One region of the Micromonospora noduli genome, then DNA from elsewhere that is predicted to be linked to it. Evidence: riboswitches for the same ligand, from Rfam matches in the RefSeq annotation. Region 1 holds a riboswitch; each other region holds the start of a gene.
What was found. A riboswitch is a leader RNA that binds a small molecule or an ion and turns the genes downstream of it on or off. The one in region 1 is predicted to bind cyclic di-AMP.
Positions count from the first base shown of each region.

Region 2: another riboswitch for cyclic di-AMP. It lies ahead of MED15_RS25445 (C39 family peptidase); the one in region 1 lies ahead of MED15_RS07820 (coiled-coil domain-containing protein).
Region 3: another riboswitch for cyclic di-AMP. It lies ahead of MED15_RS11310 (coiled-coil domain-containing protein); the one in region 1 lies ahead of MED15_RS07820 (coiled-coil domain-containing protein).
Region 4: another riboswitch for cyclic di-AMP. It lies ahead of MED15_RS19730 (C40 family peptidase); the one in region 1 lies ahead of MED15_RS07820 (coiled-coil domain-containing protein).

Region 1 covers NZ_PYAC01000004.1:116,307-120,512, forward strand. The annotation lists gene MED15_RS07810 (HelD family protein) at 1-1,168, shown strand, start outside; gene MED15_RS07815 (cation diffusion facilitator family transporter) at 1,275-2,192, shown strand; cyclic di-AMP (ydaO/yuaA leader) riboswitch at 2,311-2,442, shown strand; gene MED15_RS07820 (coiled-coil domain-containing protein) at 2,448-3,512, shown strand; gene MED15_RS07825 (DUF2269 domain-containing protein) at 3,655-4,164, shown strand.
Region 2 covers NZ_PYAC01000033.1:177,009-181,214, reverse strand. The annotation lists gene MED15_RS25460 (acyltransferase family protein) at 1-507, shown strand, start outside; gene MED15_RS25455 (hypothetical protein) at 600-1,022, shown strand; gene MED15_RS25450 (hypothetical protein) at 1,156-1,926, shown strand; cyclic di-AMP (ydaO/yuaA leader) riboswitch at 2,211-2,351, shown strand; gene MED15_RS25445 (C39 family peptidase) at 2,584-3,432, shown strand; gene MED15_RS25440 (alpha/beta fold hydrolase) at 3,556-4,206, shown strand, end outside.
Region 3 covers NZ_PYAC01000008.1:191,861-196,066, forward strand. The annotation lists gene MED15_RS11300 (helix-turn-helix transcriptional regulator) at 48-383, opposite strand; gene MED15_RS11305 (carbonic anhydrase) at 610-1,347, shown strand; gene MED15_RS11310 (coiled-coil domain-containing protein) at 1,404-2,423, opposite strand; cyclic di-AMP (ydaO/yuaA leader) riboswitch at 2,428-2,558, opposite strand; gene MED15_RS11315 (YibE/F family protein) at 2,725-4,095, opposite strand.
Region 4 covers NZ_PYAC01000018.1:3,690-7,895, forward strand. The annotation lists gene MED15_RS19725 (N-acetylmuramoyl-L-alanine amidase) at 1-1,866, opposite strand, end outside; cyclic di-AMP (ydaO/yuaA leader) riboswitch at 2,102-2,237, shown strand; gene MED15_RS19730 (C40 family peptidase) at 2,314-3,291, shown strand; gene dcd (dCTP deaminase) at 3,365-3,943, opposite strand; gene MED15_RS19740 (pyridoxamine 5'-phosphate oxidase family protein) at 4,043-4,206, shown strand, end outside.

The sequences.
Region 1 (4,206 bases):
GCGGCTGGACCGGGCCGCGCTGGACCGGATCCGGGACCGCGCGCTGCAACGCGGCGCACGACGCAACGAGGTGCGCCGGGCCGGTTTCGACGGGGTGTTCGCCGCGCTCTGGGCGCAGGCCCGTGAGCTGAGCAGCGGTCGACTGCCGGAGCAACCGGCCTTCGAGGCGGAGATCGCCGAGCGGTCGGAGTTCCGGGAGTTCCTCAAGGCGTGGTGGCCTCGGCTGCACCCCCGGCACGTGCTCGGCTGGCTGGCGCAGCCGGACCGGCTGCGCCGGTACGCCGGGGGGATCCTCTCCTCGGCGGAGATCCGGCTGCTCAACGCCGCTTACCGGAACCTGGACTCGGCTGGGCTGACCATCGCCGACGTGGCGTTGCTGGACGAGTTGGACGCGCTGCTCGGTAAGCCCGCGCAGCCGGCTCGCGCGCGACGCGATCCGTTCCAGCTCGCTGGCGGCGTCCGTGAGCTGAGCACCCTCGGTGAACGGCAGCGGGCCGCCCGCGCGGCGGCCCGGGAGCGTCCGGAGGACTACCGGGAGTACGCGCACGTGGTGGTGGACGAGGCGCAGGACGTCTCGCCGATGCAGTGGCGGATGATCGGTCGACGCGGCCGGCTGGCCTCCTGGACCGTGGTGGGCGACCCCGCGCAGACCGCGTGGACCGGCGATCCGGAGGAGCTGACCCGAGCCCGCGACCAGGCGCTGGGCCGGCGCAAGCGACACGACTTCACGCTCACCACGAACTACCGCAACTCGGCGGAGATCTTCGCGGTGGCGGCGGCGGAGATCCGTCGGCTCTACCCGGACCTGCCGCTGCCGACCGCCGTGCGCTCCACCGGGGTCGAGCCGGTGGAGCTGGTGGTGCCCGCGACGGGGTTGGAGACCGCGACCGTGGAGGCCGCCGCCGGCCTGCTGGCCGAGGTGGAGGGCACGGTCGGGGTGATCACGCCGGTCCCCCGCCGGGACGAGGTCGCCGGGTGGCTGGGCGCGCTCGGCGCGCCGAGGTTGCAGGTGGTGACCAGCCTGGAGGCCAAGGGCATGGAGTACGACGGGGTGGTGCTGGTCGCCCCGAGCGAGATCCGGGCGGATCCGGGCGCCGGGGTGCGCACCCTGTACGTGGCGCTCTCCCGAGCCACCCAGCGGCTCACCACCATCGACCCGACCGGCTGACGTGTGCGGACTGCCGCCAGCGGAAGGCCCTGCCCGTACACTTGCACACATAGCGATGTGAGCATACATTTGACCGGGTCCCGACCAGCGGCGGAAGGTGGTTCTCGTGGGCGCAGGTCATGACCACCACCATGGGTCCGTCGCCAATGCCGCACACCAGCACCGAGGTCGACTCTGGGCGGCTTTCGGGTTGCTCGCCACCCTGATGGTGGTCGAGGCGGTGGCCGCCCTGCACACCGGCTCGCTCGCCCTGCTCTCCGACGCCGGGCACATGTTCACCGACGTGCTCGGCATCGGGATGGCGCTCGCTGCCATCACGGCGACCCGGCGGGCCACCGGCGACCCGCAGCGCACCTTCGGGCTCTACCGGCTCGAGGTGCTCGCCGCGCTGGCCAACGCCGTCCTGCTCTCCGGCGTCGCGATCTACGTGGTGATCGAGGCGATCCGCCGTTTCGGCGACCCGCACCAGGTCATCGCCGGCCCGATGCTCGCGGTGGCCGTGCTCGGCCTGCTCGCGAACATCGCCGCCTTCGCGCTGCTGCGCGCCGGGGCCCGGGAGAGCATCAACCTCCAGGGTGCCTACCTGGAGGTGCTCGGTGACCTGCTCGGCTCGCTCGGCGTCATCGGCGCGGCACTGCTCATCACCGTCACCGACTGGTGGTGGGCCGACCCCCTGGTCGCGGTCGCCATCGGCGTGTTCATCCTGCCGCGCACCTGGCGGCTGGCCCGCGCCGCCATCCGCATCCTGGTGCAGGCCGCCCCGGAGCACCTCCAGGTGACGGCCGTGCACGACCGGCTCGCCGCCGTCCCCGGTGTCGTCGAGGTGCACGACCTGCACGTCTGGACGCTCACCTCGGGCATGGAGGTCGCCTCCGCTCACCTGACCATGGCACCCGGCGCGGAGGTCGGCGCGGTGCTCACCGCAGCGCGTACGGCCCTGCATGACGACTTCCGCATCGAGCACGCGACGTTGCAGATCGAGCCCGGCGCCGCTTCTGGAGCCTGTGGCTCCATCGAATGGTGACGGAGCCGTAATTTTCCGTGGTGACGCACGCACCGTCCGTCACAACGGCTGCAGGGGCCCCACTGGCACCGGTAGGCTCGGTCCCGGCCTCCACCAGGCGGCGCCCTCCCGGCGCCGGTGGCGGTCGCCGCCTAATCGCCCAACTGGGCGAACCGGGGAACCATGTTCCTGGGGTGTATCCGCGTCAGCGGTAGGGATCTTCCGTCCCGAACCCGTCAGCTAACCCGGTCGGCGGCTGACGGAAGGACATGCGCAGTGGCACCAGCACGACCACCCGCCGCCCGCCTGGCGGCCCTGATCGTCGCGATGTTCGCCCTCGGCGTCGCGCTTCCGGCCGGCACCGCCTCGGCCGCTCCCCCGACCGGCCTGCGGGCCGCCGCACCCGACTCCGACGAGGAGGGCGGCACCCCGGCGTTGCGGGCCCAACTCGAGGCGGCCAGCAAGGGCTACCTGGACGCGAAGCGCGCCCTGGACACCTCCGTGCAACGGCAGAAGCAGCTCGCCACCCAGCTGAAGACCATTGAGGTCGAGATCGAGCAGCGCAACGGCAAGGTCGGCGAGATCGCCGAAGTGGCCTACCGCACCGGTCGGCTCGGCGCGATGTCGGCGCTGCTCAACAGCAACACCCCGGAAGGCTTCATGGACCGGGCGGCCGCGCTGGACGCGGTGGCCGCCAACGAGGACCGGGTGCTGCGCGACCTGCTGAACAGCAAGGACAAGGCCAACCGCACCCGCGTCGGCCTGGACGGCGAGATCAACGAACAGCGCAAGCAGGTCGCGGTGATGGCCAAGCGCAAGGAGCAGGCCGAACGGGCCCTGACCGTGGCCACCGCACCCAAACCGCAGACCACCGCCGACACCGGCTCCAACCGGGGCACCTCCAGCGCCAACGCGACGGCCGCGCCGCGCAACTCCGACGGCTCCTGGCCCTCCGAGTCGTGCAGCGTCAACGACCCCACCCCGGCCAGCGGCTGCATCACCCCACGCACCCTGCACGCGCTCAACCAGGCCAAGGCCGCGGGATTCACCCGGTACGTCTCGTGCCACCGCCCCAGCGGCTCCGGTGAACACCCGAAGGGCCGGGCCTGCGACTTCGCGGCGCAGAAGGGCGGCTTCGGCGGGGACGCCACCGGCGGCGACAAGACGTACGGCAACAACCTGGCCGCGTACTTCATCCGCAACGCGGACCGGCTCGCCGTGCTCTACGTGATCTGGTACAGGCAGATCTGGCTGCCCAGCAGCGGGTGGAAGTCGTACAGCGGGGCGCACGGCACCCCGTCGACCGACCACACCAACCACGTACACCTGTCGGTCTACTGACCCACGCGTCGTGATGCCTGTGAGTCGTCGTGATGACTCACAGGCATCACGTGCGTCCGGGGTCGGGCTACGTCGCCGGGCGTACCCCTGATGTCGTCGCTCGTCGGACGACCCGGCCGCGGTCGGCGGGCAGCATCGCGGTATGCCTCGGATCCGACCCACCACCCGCAAGGCGCTGCTCACCCTGCACCTCGTCACCTCGCTCGGCTGGCTCGGCGCCGACCTGGTGCTGCTCACCCTCGGCATCGCCGTGGAGCGAGGTGCCGACCCGGCGGTGGTCTATCCGGTCACGGCCCTGGTCGGCACGCTGCTGTTCGCGCCGCTGAGCGTCCTGGTCTGGCTGATCGGAGTCGCCAGCTCGCTACTCACCCCGTGGGGTCTGCTGCGCCACCGCTGGGTGCTGGTCAAGCTCGTGCTCACCACGGTGATGGTCGGGCTGGTGCTGTTCCTGCTCACCCCGAACCTGCGTCACGCCGGAGCGGTCGGCGCCGCCCTGCCCGCCCGGGATCGCGCCGACCTGGTCATCGCGCCGGCGGTGTCGACCAGCCTGATGATCATCGCGACGGTGCTGTCCACCTACAAGCCGTGGGGCCGGCGTCCCGCCACCCGACCCGCACGCACGAGCCGTGATCGCGCCGGAACCACGGTCTAGGCGCCGCGGCCGCTGCACGCGGGCGCCGCAGCGACCTCGCCT
Region 2 (4,206 bases), on a different contig from region 1:
GTGGTCACCTGGGTGGCGGCCGCGCAGTGGATCCGCGCCGAGCTGTGGACCACGCTGCTCGCGGTCGCGTACCTGTTGGTGATCACCGCGGCCGCGGACGCGGACGTGCGGGGTCGGCGCTCGCCGTGGCGGTCCCGGCCGGTGGTCTGGCTCGGTGAGGTCTCGTTCGCCTTCTACCTGGTGCACGTCCTGGTGATGACGAGCGTGCTGCGCTGGAGCGGGACGTGGGGGATCGGCTTCGCGGGCTGGCGTGGCCCGGCCGTGGTGCTCGGCTTCCTGGCGGCGAACCTGATCCTCGCCGGGCTGCTGCACCGCTTCGTCGAAACCCCGATGATGCGCCGGCTCGCGCCGCGCCGTGCGGCCCGTCCGGCGCCCGTCCCCCGACAACGGGCGGCCGGCGACGATGACGCACGGGACCCCGCAGGCAGCGCCCGTGGCGAGGTCGACGTACCTGCCGACGAGGTCGCTCAGCCCGCCGGTCGATCAACGTACGTCGACCTTCGCTGACAACGTCCACCCTGGTCAACGAGGTCGGCGCGGCGTGCTCCGACACGCCCGTGGTCGGTGCGCCCGGGTCGGCGCGACGGTAGCGTGGGGACGTGCTTCCGGTCGCGTTCACCTGTCCGCTGTGGTGGGTGGCGCGCTGGGCGACTCGGGTGCTGACCAGCCTCGCCGTCGTCGCGGCCCTGGCGCTCGGCGCAGGCCCGGCCACGGCCGCCACGCCAACACCCGGCCCGGTGCCGACGTCGAGCGCGGTGCCAGCCTCGGTCGCCGCCGGGTCGCTGACGGCCTGCTACCGCCACTCCGAGGCACACGGTGCGGCCCGCCCGGCCCCGGCGATACCGCCGGAGGCCGCCGAGGAGTCGGTCCCGACGTGGTCGGTCGACACGCCGGTGGCGCTCCCCGACGATCAGGGCACCATCGCGGCCGGCGTGCTGCCGGTCCGCGCGGCCGAATCTGACCGGCCGTCCCTCGTCGACGCAGCGGGTGGTCGGGCTTCCCGGGCTCCACCCGGGCGCTGAGCCACCGGGACGACCGTCCCGACACCGCGCCCTGTCGACCCACCCGCCCCCTGACCCGCCGATCCGTGGCCCGCCGTGGCCCACTGGTCGGCGCGGCTCCCCATCGCACTGCTCTCTCCCCGAGGTGCCGACCATGGAGACCGTCGTCTTCTACCAGTTCGTGACCGAGATGCCGCGGGCCGCCGCCATCTGGTCGACGCTGTTCCTGCTGACCCTGGGCCTGCTCGCCGTGCTGGCCGCCCGCCCCGAACGGGACCGGCCAACTGACGACCCGCTCCCGGCCGGGCCCACTCCTCGGGAGCTGGCCGCCGCCGAGGCCGTCGACAGGCGCCGCTACGCCGAGGAGGTCGCCGTCGCCGCGGCCGGCGCGGCCACCACCGCCAAGCGACGACGCGCCGCCTGGCTGACCGCTCAGGAGCAGCTGGAGCAGGCCTGGATCGGGTACGACGAGGCGGACACCGCCGCCCGTCGCTTCGCGGGCGCCGGGGCGCTGCCCACCCCGCAGACCCCGCACACCCCGGCCGAGTACGCCGCCCGGGAACGCTATCTGCACCGGGCGGCGATGGCGGCGTACTGGCGGGGCGACCTGACGATGGCGCAGCTCGGCGACGTGTTCGGGCACCGGCGCGGCTGGGATCCCCGGCGACACCCGGTCGAGCAGGAGGTGCTGATCAGCCGGGTGGTCCGGGATGCGCGGCTGGCCGACTACCAGGTGGCCGCCGACCGTGAGCGGGCCGCCTGGCGCGACGCGGAGTTGGCCGCCGATTCGGCTCGTGCCCTCGCCGAGGAGGCGTACGCCGCGGCGGCCCGGCTACGCCCGACCCTGGTCCCCGCGCGCCGCACGGTGGCCGGGGCGTTGCGTCCCACCGTCGTGGCACGCTGGCGCCCGGCCCGGGCGGGTTGAGCCCAATCCGTGATGTGAGGCCGGTCACCCAATCGGGAAACCGGACGTCCGACGCGATCGGCGGGATTGTTCACGCGATTGTGGCCGCATTCTTTGCGGCCTGTCCGGTTGTCGCCCGCAGGCGTCGCCGTAACCGCTTGTCCCATCGAGTCACATCATCGGCAATACGCGCAGAAATTGTCGCGCCGATTGGGGTTTACGCAGGTGAACCTGGCTTGGCAGGGCGTTGAGACGCCAGTAGTGTCGTGCCGTCCGGTGCGGTAACCGATCGCAAGACGCGACGCCGCATCGACCCGCTTAATCGTGATCAACGAACCGGGGACCCACCAGTAAGTCCGGGGTGAATCCGCGAGCCACGGCCCGCGGTAGGGCGTCTTCCCGCCCGAATCCGTCAGCTAACCCGGTAGGCGGTGTCGGAAGGAGTCCCATCCTCGTGCAGCACCTTTCCACCCCTCGGTTGTTCCCTCGCCTCCACGGCGCGGCGGTGCACCCGCTCATTCGTCGCGTGACGGTGAGCTGACCCCCCGGGTCATCGCCTTCCCCGCCCGGCCGCGCCGGGCGTTCCCCTGAGCGGTTCACCATCCGCGGACCACTGTCCGCGCGCTGGCGCCTGCCCGGATACCGGTCCGGCCCCGGTGTGCCGCTCTCCCCCGATCCGTGGAGGACCCCGTGAAGCACACCCTGCAGCGTCAGCTCCGCCGCCTCGCCACCGAGCGCCCGTACCAGATCGTCGCCGCCTCCGCGGCGGCCCTCGCGATCGCCACCACCACCGGCGCCCTGCTCACCACTGCCGACGACGCCCCGGCCGGCCAGCGCACCGCGACCACTGTCGCCGAGATGCGCAGCGACGTCGCCGCCTCCCGCGGCGAGGCTCGGGACGCGTCCCCCTCGGCCAGCGCCGTGCCGACCACGGCCGCCCCGGCCACCAGCGCCGCGTCGCCCGCCGCCAAGGCCAGCAGCAACCCCGACCTGACCCGGAAGCCGGAGCGGCCGAAGCCGCCCGCGACCAAGGTGCTCGACTACGACTACGAGGCGCAGAACACCTACTACAACTGCGGCCCGGCGGCCACCCGGAACGCGCTCAGCGCCGCCGGCATCGACCGCACACAGCAGGAGCTCGGCGCCGAGCTGGGCACCACCGAGATGGGCACCAACTCGGCCGAGGACACCACGCGGGTGCTCAACGCCGAGGTGAAGGGCTCCCCGTACCGGACCCGGATGTTCCCCGGCGCGCCCAGCCCGGCCCAGATGGACCGCCTCCAGGCCGACGTGGTGAAGGCCATCACCGACGGCCGGGGCGTGGTGGCCAACGTCGTCGGGGACGCCACCGACACCGACGGCGGCTGGCACTCCTACGGCGGCGGGCACTACATCGCCGTGGTGGGCTACAAGGACAACGGTCGCACCGTACGGATCGCCGACTCGGCGAACCCGGCCGACCCGTCGTACTGGATCACCACTATCGACCTGGCCAACTGGATCACCAGCCGGGGCTACTCCGCCTGACCCGGGCACGCTGACCGCCGCGGGCGCCGTCTCCCACAAGGGGCCGGCGCCCGCGGCGTTTGTCCGCGCGGTCCGTCATCGACGGCTCTCGTACCCGGCCGTGAACCGTGGGAGACTGCGGCCGTGGTGGAGAAGACGGGTGGTCACGCCGGCCGCAGGCCGGTCCTGCTGCTGCTGCACGGCATGGGAGCGACCGGGGACGTGTGGTTGCCCTGGGCCCCGTACCTTGAGCAGCACTGGCCCGGGCGGTGGCTGGCACCGGACCTCGCCGGCCACGGCTGGGCGTCGCCGCTGCCGTCGTACTCCTTCGCGGGCTTCGCCCAGCAGGTCGCGCAGGCCCTCGCTCCCGACGACCGGCTCGTCGTGCTCGGGCACTCGCTGGGTGGGGTGGTCGGCCTGGCGCTGGCCGCCCGCGACGCCGGAACGCCGGTGGACGCGGTCGTCGGGCTGGGCATCAAGGCGCTCTGGTCACCCGATGAGCTGACCCGCGCGGCCGAGGTCGCCGCCCGCCCGGTGAGCTGGTTCGCCAGCCGCACCGAGGCGGCTCGCCGCTACCTGCGGGTCTCCGGGCTGGCCGGCCTGGTCCCGCCGGACCACCCCGTGGTGGACGCCGGGCTGCGCCAGGTCGACGGCCGGTGGCGCCTCGCCATGGACCCGACCGCCTTCGCCGTCGGCGAGCCCGACCTGACCGCGCTGCTGGCGGCGACCGACGTGCCGGTGGTGCTGGCGCGCGGGGAGAACGATCCGATGGTCACCGACGAACAGCTCAAGGAG
Region 3 (4,206 bases), on a different contig from region 1:
AAAGGTTACCGCCGCGACCGTCGGTCAGCGGCCCCCGGTGACCGGGGTCAGGCCTGGGGCTCTGCCTTCGCGGTGGGAACGTCGGCGAACAGCGCGAGCAGGTCGCCGACCTGCCGGTCGGCCTCGGCGGGGTGCCGGAACCGGCCGGCCGGGTTGAGGGTGTATTCGTTGCGTCGTCCGACCCGGGTGCGGTGCAGGTAACCGCCCGCCTCCAGGTCGGCGACGATCGCCTGCGCGGCTCGTTCGGTCACTCCGACCTCGGCGGCGACGTCGCGTAGCCGGGCGGTCGGGTCGCGGGCGATGGCCAGCAGGACGTGCCCGTGATTGGTGAGGAACGTCCAGTTCCGCCCGCCGCCGGTGTCGTCCGTCACCGTGCTCGCCATCGTGCGACCGCCTTTCCGGATGTCCGCCTGCCCTCGCGAGAGTCTGGTCCGCCCTGCCCCGGGAAGGTTGCCCAGGGGGTGGCCGGAGTCAACGTATGAAATCTAAATCACGCATACCTTGACGCATCTTACGGTGCGTGTGACGGTGGAGCACGAGCCAGCGCCTGCCGCCCGGCCGGCGGAAAGCCGGTTTGACCAGGTCAGATGCGTCGAGACGAGGTGCGGGATGAGTCATACCGGGAGCTCCGGCGGTCAGCCGGGTCCGCAGCGGACCACCGACCGGGCCACCGCGCCCAGCGAGCCGACCCGGGCGTACGCCGAGTTGGTTGCCGGCAACCGGCGCTTCGTCGATGGCGCCCCACGCCACCCCAACCAGGATGCCGGGCACCGGGCCGCCGTGGCCGACGGGCAACACCCGTTCGCGGTGATCGTCGGCTGCTCCGACTCGCGGCTGGCCGCCGAGATCATCTTCGACCGGGGGCTGGGCGACCTGTTCGTGGTTCGCACCGCCGGGCACACCGCCGGCCCCGAGGTGCTCGGCAGCGTCGAGTACGCGGTGACCGTCCTCGGCGTCCCGCTGGTGGTGGTGCTCGGCCACGACTCGTGCGGTGCGGTGCAGGCCGCCCGGGAGTCCGCCGCGACCGGTACCGCGCCGAGTGGCCATCTGGGCGCGGTGGTCGACGCCGTTCTGCCCAGCCTGCGCCGGGCCACGTCCGAGGGCGTGGACGACATCGACGGCATCGTCGACATCCACATCGCCCAGACCGTCGAGACGTTGCTCGGGCAGTCGCCCGTGCTCGCCGGCGAGGTGGCGCGGGGACGGTGCGCGGTGGTGGGAATGTCCTACCGGCTGGCCGCCGGAGCGGTGCGCCCGGTGGCCGTCGTACCGGCCGGCCTCGCGACGTTGGAGACCCCGGCCGGATCACCCGAGTCGACCGACCCGGCCGCGCCTGCCACCGTCTGACGCGACGAGGGCCGCTCCGCGTCACGCGGAACGGCCCTCGACCGGGATCGTGCGGGTCAGAGCAGCGACATGTGGACGTGGTCGGTGTGGTTCGACGGCCCGCTGTACGAACTCCAGCCGGTGGCCGGGAACCAGATCTGCCGGTTCCAGATCACGTAGTAGATGCCCAGCCGGTCGGCGTTACGGATGAGGAACGCGGCGACGTTGTTGCCGTACGTCCGGGTGTCGTTGTTGTGCCACGGGGAGAACCCGCTCTTTTGTAGCGACCAGTCGCAGGCGCGGCCCTTCGGGTGCTCCCACGGCCCGCCGGGGCGGTAGCAGCCGACGAACCGGTTGAAGCCGGCCGCCTTGACCTCCTTGTACGCGTGCAGCGTGCGCGGCGTGACGCAACCGGACGTGGTGGGGTCGTTCTCGCTGCACGACTGGGGCTTCCAGTCACCGTCGGCCGTGCGACCCGGGCCGATCTTCGCGACCTTGGAGGTGGCATCCACCAGGCCGCCGGTGAAACCCTTGCCGCCGACGAGGGAGAGCGCCTTGTCAGCCTCGCTCTTGCGCTTCGCCATCAGGGCGGTCTGCTTCTGCTGCTCGCGGACCTCGGTGTCGAGGGCCAGCTTGGCCTGCTCGGCGCGGGCCTTCACCTCGTTGACCTCGGAGAGCTTCTTCTCGTTGACCATGTTTATCTCGTCGAGCATCCCGGCGCGCTGGACGAACGAGTCGGGCGCATCGCTCTCCAGCAGCATCGCGACCGCACCGATCCGGCCGGTCCGGTACGCCTGGGCGGCGATCTGCCCGACCTGCGGGGCCAACGCGTCCAGGTCGGCCTTGGCCCGGTTGACCTCTGCGGCCAACTCGCCCTGCCGCTTCTTGGATTTGTCCAGCTTGGACTTTGCGGCGGAGTAGTCGCGGTTGGCCTGCTCGATGACGTCGTTGAGCAGCTTGGGCTCGCCGTCCTCCTCGTGCCCGGAGGGTGTGGGGTTCGTCGGGGCGGCGTGCGCAGGGAGCGGCCCGGCGAGCACGGTCAGTGCGGCGATCACGGCCACCACGGGACTCAACCAGCGGTGTAGGGGTGCCGTCACAATGTTCCCTTCCGTCGACCGCCGACCGGGTTAGCTGACGGGTTCGGGGCGGAAGTGGCCCCTACCGCTGACGCGGACTCACCCCAGGCACCTGGGTCCCCGGCTCGCCGGTTGGCGATTGGGCGGTGGCACCGCAGGCGCCGCTTCGCGCCTTCATCGGTAACCGGCAGCGAGGTTACCCGAGAGTCGACCGGGTGAGCTACGCCTGGATGCCGACCAAAAGCGTCATTTCGCCATAGCGTTGAGTGACCAGTGACGCGGTTCTCAGGGTGGATGCCCGATCTGGTCACGCTGAGGAGTGTCACCATGCCGTATCCGTGCTCCTGTTCGACTCCGGCCACCGGTCGGTGGCCTCGGATGGGGGTGCGGTCCGCGTCCGGGCCGGCTCGTCGGAGCCGGCCGTTCGCGGTGAGCTGAGTGCGGCCAGTGCCTCGCTGCGGTCCGGCTGGGGCCGGGGCGCGGAAGCGTCGGTGGACGCCGTGGCAGCGGTACGCCCGGCGGCGGTCACCACCGCGGCCAGCCCGGTGGTCAGCGGCACGGCGGCGATCAGACCGAGGGTGGCGACCGCGCTGCGGACGATCTCCTGCGCGAGGAACTCACTGGTGAGGATCTGCCCGATCGGTCGCGAGTCGGCGGTGAGCAGGAGCAGCAGGGGCAGTGACGCGCCTGCGTACGCCAGCACGATGGTGTTGACAGTGGAGGCGATGTGCGCGCGGCCGACCCGGGTGGCGGCACGGTACAGCTGCAACCGGGTCAGCCCGGGGTTGGCGTTCGCCAGTTCGGTGACGGTGGCCGCCTGGGTGACCGTCACGTCGTCGAGCACCCCGAGCGATCCGATGATGATCCCGGCGAGCAGCAGGCCGTGCAGGTCCACGTCGCCCTGGAACATTGACAGGGTGGTGGCGTCCTCGCTGCCGAAGCCGGTGAGGTGGGTCGCGGCCGTGGCGATGGTGGCGAGCACGCCGGTCAGCACCAGGCTGCCCAGGGTGCCGAGCACCGCGACCGAGGTCTGTGCGGTGACCCCGTGGGTCAGATAGAGCACCACGAACATGATCAGGGCCGCGCCGACCACCGCCACCAGCAGCGGTGACCCGCCGGCGCTGATGCCCGGCAGCACGAAGGTGAGCAGGATGGCGAAGCTGGCGGCCAGTCCGGCGAGCGCTGCCAGACCTCGCCACCGACCGAACGCGACGATCGCGGCCGCGAAGATCACCGCCAGCCACACCATCGGGGTGCCGCGTTGGTGCTCGGCGATGTTCCAGTTGCTGGTGGTGGGATCGGTCGGGTCAGCCAGCTCGACCAGGATGACCTCGTCGCCGACCTCGACCCGGGGTGCGCCGGGCCCGTCGGGCACCGGTGTCCGTACCTGCTGGCCGGCGGTCGGCCCGTCGTCCACCCGCACGTCGACGGTGCCGCACCGCCCGTCGCCGACCCTCGGTGTGCCCTCGGGAACCGACGGCGCCGGCGGGCACGGCTCGCTCACCACCCGGGTGACGGTGCCGGGGTAGCGCGGCACGTCCGCGCCACCATCGGTCTGCGGTGACCCGCCGCGCGGCCAGAGCAGCGCTGCTGCCAGCACGGTGGCGACGAAGAGGGGTACCACAGTCACGACGAGGATCCGTCGCACCCTTGGTGGGGCGGACGGAGCAGTGTGAGTGTGGTCGGAACCCAAAGCGAGACTCCCAACGATCCGGTGCGGGATACGGGTCAGCGGGCCTGGCGGTTCACCGTTGCGGTGGAAACGCGGCGGACGGCGGGGCGGATCGCTGCCTGACGACCGCTT
Region 4 (4,206 bases), on a different contig from region 1:
GTCGCCGGGCGAGGAGCCGTCGAACGTGCTGGCCCGGTAGTACTCGCCGGCCAGCACCGCGCCGACGGCGTACCGCTGCCCGGCGGCCAGGGTGTACTGGAGCGGCGAGATCGCCTGGTAGGGCACCCCTTCCGGGTACGCGGACTGCTCCGGGTACGCCCGTCCGTAGACCGGAACGGTGGTCCGGCCGGGCTTCGGCGTGGCCACGACGCCGACGGTCCAACTGGCGGTCGGCGCGGACGCCGGGTTGTGGAACCAGGCCCGCTGCCCGAGGTACCAGATCGCCGTCCAGTCGCCCTGCCGCCCGGCCAGCGCGTACGTCTGCCCGGCGGATGCCCGGGCCCCGTGGTCCGACACGGTCATCGTGTTCGGGCTGCCGTCCGGGCGCAGCGCGATGTCGTTGACCAGCGGCGCGTCCGCGGACGGTGCGCTGCGCAGCACCACCGCCGAGGAGCCGCGTGGCGCGCAGGGCACGCCCGGGGTGACGCAGCCGGTGAACGCCGGCTGGTTGGTGGTGTAGTCCGGGTCGATCCGGACCATTCCGGTGGCCGGGGTGCCGGTGTCCAGCCGAGGTGCGTGCAGCAGGTCGAAGTAGTGCGTCCAGTCCCAGTACGGGCCCGGATCCCAGTGCATTCCCCGCACTGTCGAGGCGATGGTGCCGGGCACGTTGTCGTGGCCGATGATGTGCTGGCGGTCCAGTGGGATGCCCAGCCTCAGCGCCAGGTGTCGGACCAGCTTCGCCGAGGTCCGGTACATCGCCTCGGTGTACCAGGTGCCCTGCGCCGCGAAGCCCTCGTGTTCCAGCCCGATCGACTTCGCGTTGACGTACCAGTTGCCGGCGTGCCAGCCGACGTCCTTGGTCTTCACGTGCTGCGCGATGTGCCCGTCGACCGAGCGCAGCGAGTAGTGCCAGCTCACGTAGGTCGGGTCCTGGACGAGTTTCAGGGTCGTGGCCCAACTCGCCTCGGTGTCGTGGATGACGATGTACTCGATCTTCTGCCGGGCGGGTCGGTCGGAGAGGTCGTGGTTGCCGTAGTCCCCGTCGCCGAACGCTTCGTAGGGCGCCGGGATCCACTCGCAGGAGATGGTACGGGGGCACTCCACCCCGTCCGGGCGGGCCAGGCGGCGCAGGCCCAGCCGGTCCAACCAGGAACGCTCGGGCCGCACCACACGGGCCGGCAGGGTGATCCGCTGGCCGTCGTCGGTCACCCGGGCTTCGCCCGCGCCGATGGTGGTGAAGACCTCGTCGGCGAAGGCTGCCGCGGCGTCGGCGCTGTCCGCGCCCGAGTAGCGGGCGACCGCGCCGTACCAGGCCGCCGGGTCGGTGTCCGCGCCGACCGGCGCGCCCAGATCCCTCTGGTACGCGCTCAGCAGCGCGGCCCCACCCCGGATGTTGAGGCCCGCGTCGGTGCGCAGTGCCTCGGGGGTGGCGCCGGTCAGCGTGGCGGCGGCGTCGACGGTCTGCAATGCGGCGGTGGACGGCTCGGGTGCCTCGACCGGCCGGGGCGCGGGCACCCGGGCGGGACGGGAGTCGTCGCCGCGTGGGTCCTCGGCGCCGGCGTCGTGGTGGCCGCGCCCGGGTAGGGCGGCCACGTGCCGCGCATCGGTCAGGTGCATCGGACCGTAGCCGCCACTGGTGCTCGGTGTGCCGGCGTTGGTGTCCCAGCGCGACTCCAGGTAGGAGACGCCGAGCAGCACGACGGCCGGCACGCCGTACTCGGTGGCCGCTGCGGCGTACTGCTGCTGGCGGTCGGTGGTGGGCGCGGCGGCGGCCGGGCCGGCGGAGAGTGGCACAGTGGTTGCGGCGGCGACCACGGTGGCGGCGAGCAGTGCGCGCCAGCCGGTCGACAGGGTTGGATGGTGCATCGAACCCCCTAGATTTTCGCGGAGTGAGGTCAGGTCACCATCGCGCCGTCCGGGAGGTCACGTCAATACCTTTCCATCTATCGAAGCATGCGGAAAGAATTCTTCACACACGGTCGGTGACCTCGTCCAATCCGTACGGAGTGTCACTGCCGCACGGGTTGCGGATCGGTAACAAGCGTCTCTACTCTGGTCATTCGTCGGCCCGACAGCAGCTCCGCCCAGCCCGGGCGGTAACGGACCGACACCGCCGAGTCGTTTCCGAACGAACCGGGGACCCAGGTCCCTCGGGGTGAATCCGCAGCCACTGCGGTAGGGCGCCGACTTCCCGCCCGAACCCGTCAGCTAACCCGGTAGGCGGTCAGGAAGAAGGAGTACGGAACCCCGGTGGCACTCCATGCCCCGCGGCCGTCGTCCGAGCGGTCGGCATCAGCCGGTCCGTCGTCGATCGTGCCGCGCCCACGCTGGTCCCGCTTCACCACCGCACTCGCCGCGCTGGCCGGCATCGCCGTCGTTCTGACCGGCAGTGCCACGGCGGCCCACGCCGACCCGTCCGTCGCCGAGATCGAGCGCCAGATCGACGCCGACTGGAACAAGCTCGAACCGATCATCGAGCGGCACAACGCCACCCGCACCGACCTCACCGCGAAGCGCAAGCAGGCCGACGCGCTGGCCGCCCGGATCACTCCGCTTGAGCGCCAGGTCGACGCCGCGATGGACAAGGTCAGTGCCCTGGCCGTGCGCGCCTACATGGGTGAGAACGTCTCGACCGTCAACGCGATGCTGGGTAGCCGGTCGCCCAGCGAGGTGGTCGGCCAGCTGGAAATGCTCGACCGCTTCGCGCACAACCAGCAGAAGGACGTACGCCAGGTGGCCGACCTGCGCGACCAGTTGGCCGCGCAGAAGGCGCCACTGGACGAGATGGTGGCCCAGCTGAGCCGCACGGAAGCTCAGCTGGCGGCGAAGAAGAAGCAAATCAACGACGAGATCGACCGCCTACAGAAGTTGCGCCTGAAGGTGTACGGCAGCGGCGGCGGCGGTCCGCTGCGCCCAGCGCCCTGCCCGGGTAGCTACCCTGGCGGTGCCGCGGGCACGGCGGTCAAGTTCGCCTGCGCGCAGATCGGCAAGCCCTACGTCTGGGGTGCCGAAGGCCCGAACTCGTACGACTGCTCCGGGCTGATGCTGGCCGCCTGGGCGAAGGCCGGCGTGTCGCTGCCGCACAACGCCGCCGCGCAGAGCCGGGTCACCAAGGACGTCAGCAAGGGTGACCTGCGCCCCGGCGACCTGGTCTTCTACTACAGCGACATCCACCACGTCGGCATGTACGTCGGCGGCGGCTGGGTGGTGCACGCCTCGCAGGCCGGTCAGCCGGTAAAGATGAAGAAGGTCGACGACGGCCCGATCCACAGCTACGGCCGTCCAGGCTGACCCCGGGTGATCGAAGGGCCCGTCGCGATCCGTCGCGGCGGGCCCTCGTCGTCTCGGTCCTGGCGGCTGAACCTCAGCGGGTCGGCCAGGTGCGCCAGTGCCGCCAGGCGCGGCTGGGCGTCGGCCCCCGCTGGCCCTGGTAGCGCGAGCCGTAGACCACCGAGCCGTACGGGTGCTCGGCCGGCGAGGAGAGTCGGAAGATGCAGAGCTGCCCGATCTTCATGCCCGGCCACAGGGTGATCGGCAGGTTCGCCACGTTCGAGAGTTCCAGCGTCACGTGACCGGAGAAGCCCGGGTCGATGAAGCCGGCGGTGGAGTGCGTGAGCAGCCCGAGCCGGCCCAGGGAGCTCTTGCCCTCCAGTCGGCCGGCGAGATGGTCACCCAGCGAGATGACCTCCAGTGTCGAGGCGAGGACGAACTCCCCGGGGTGCAGCACGAACGGCTCGCCGTCGGGGACCTCGACCGCCGAGGTCAGGTCGTCCTGCTGCATGGCGGGATCGATGTGGGTATAGAGGTGGTTGTTGAAAACCCGGAACAGCCGGTCGAGTCGGACGTCGATGCTGGACGGTTGGACCAGCGTGGGCTCGAACGGCTCCAGGCCCAGCGTGCCGGCCTTGATCTCGGAGACCAGGTCGCGGTCGGAGAGCAGCATCGGACCACCATAGCCGCGTTGCCAAAAGTGGCCGGATTCGGTGCCGGTGACCAGCGCGTCGAGGTCGCTGCTCGTACATTTGTTCGATAGAATGCCCACATGGCTTCCTGGTCCGAATTCGCCGCCGACGAGCCCCGACTCGCCGACGGGATCCGCGTTCTCCTCCAGCAATACGGGCCGGGCTTCGGCTATCTGGCCACGGTCCGTGCCGACGGCGGGCCCCGCGTCCATCCGGTCTCCCCGGTCATCACCGCCGAGGGGCT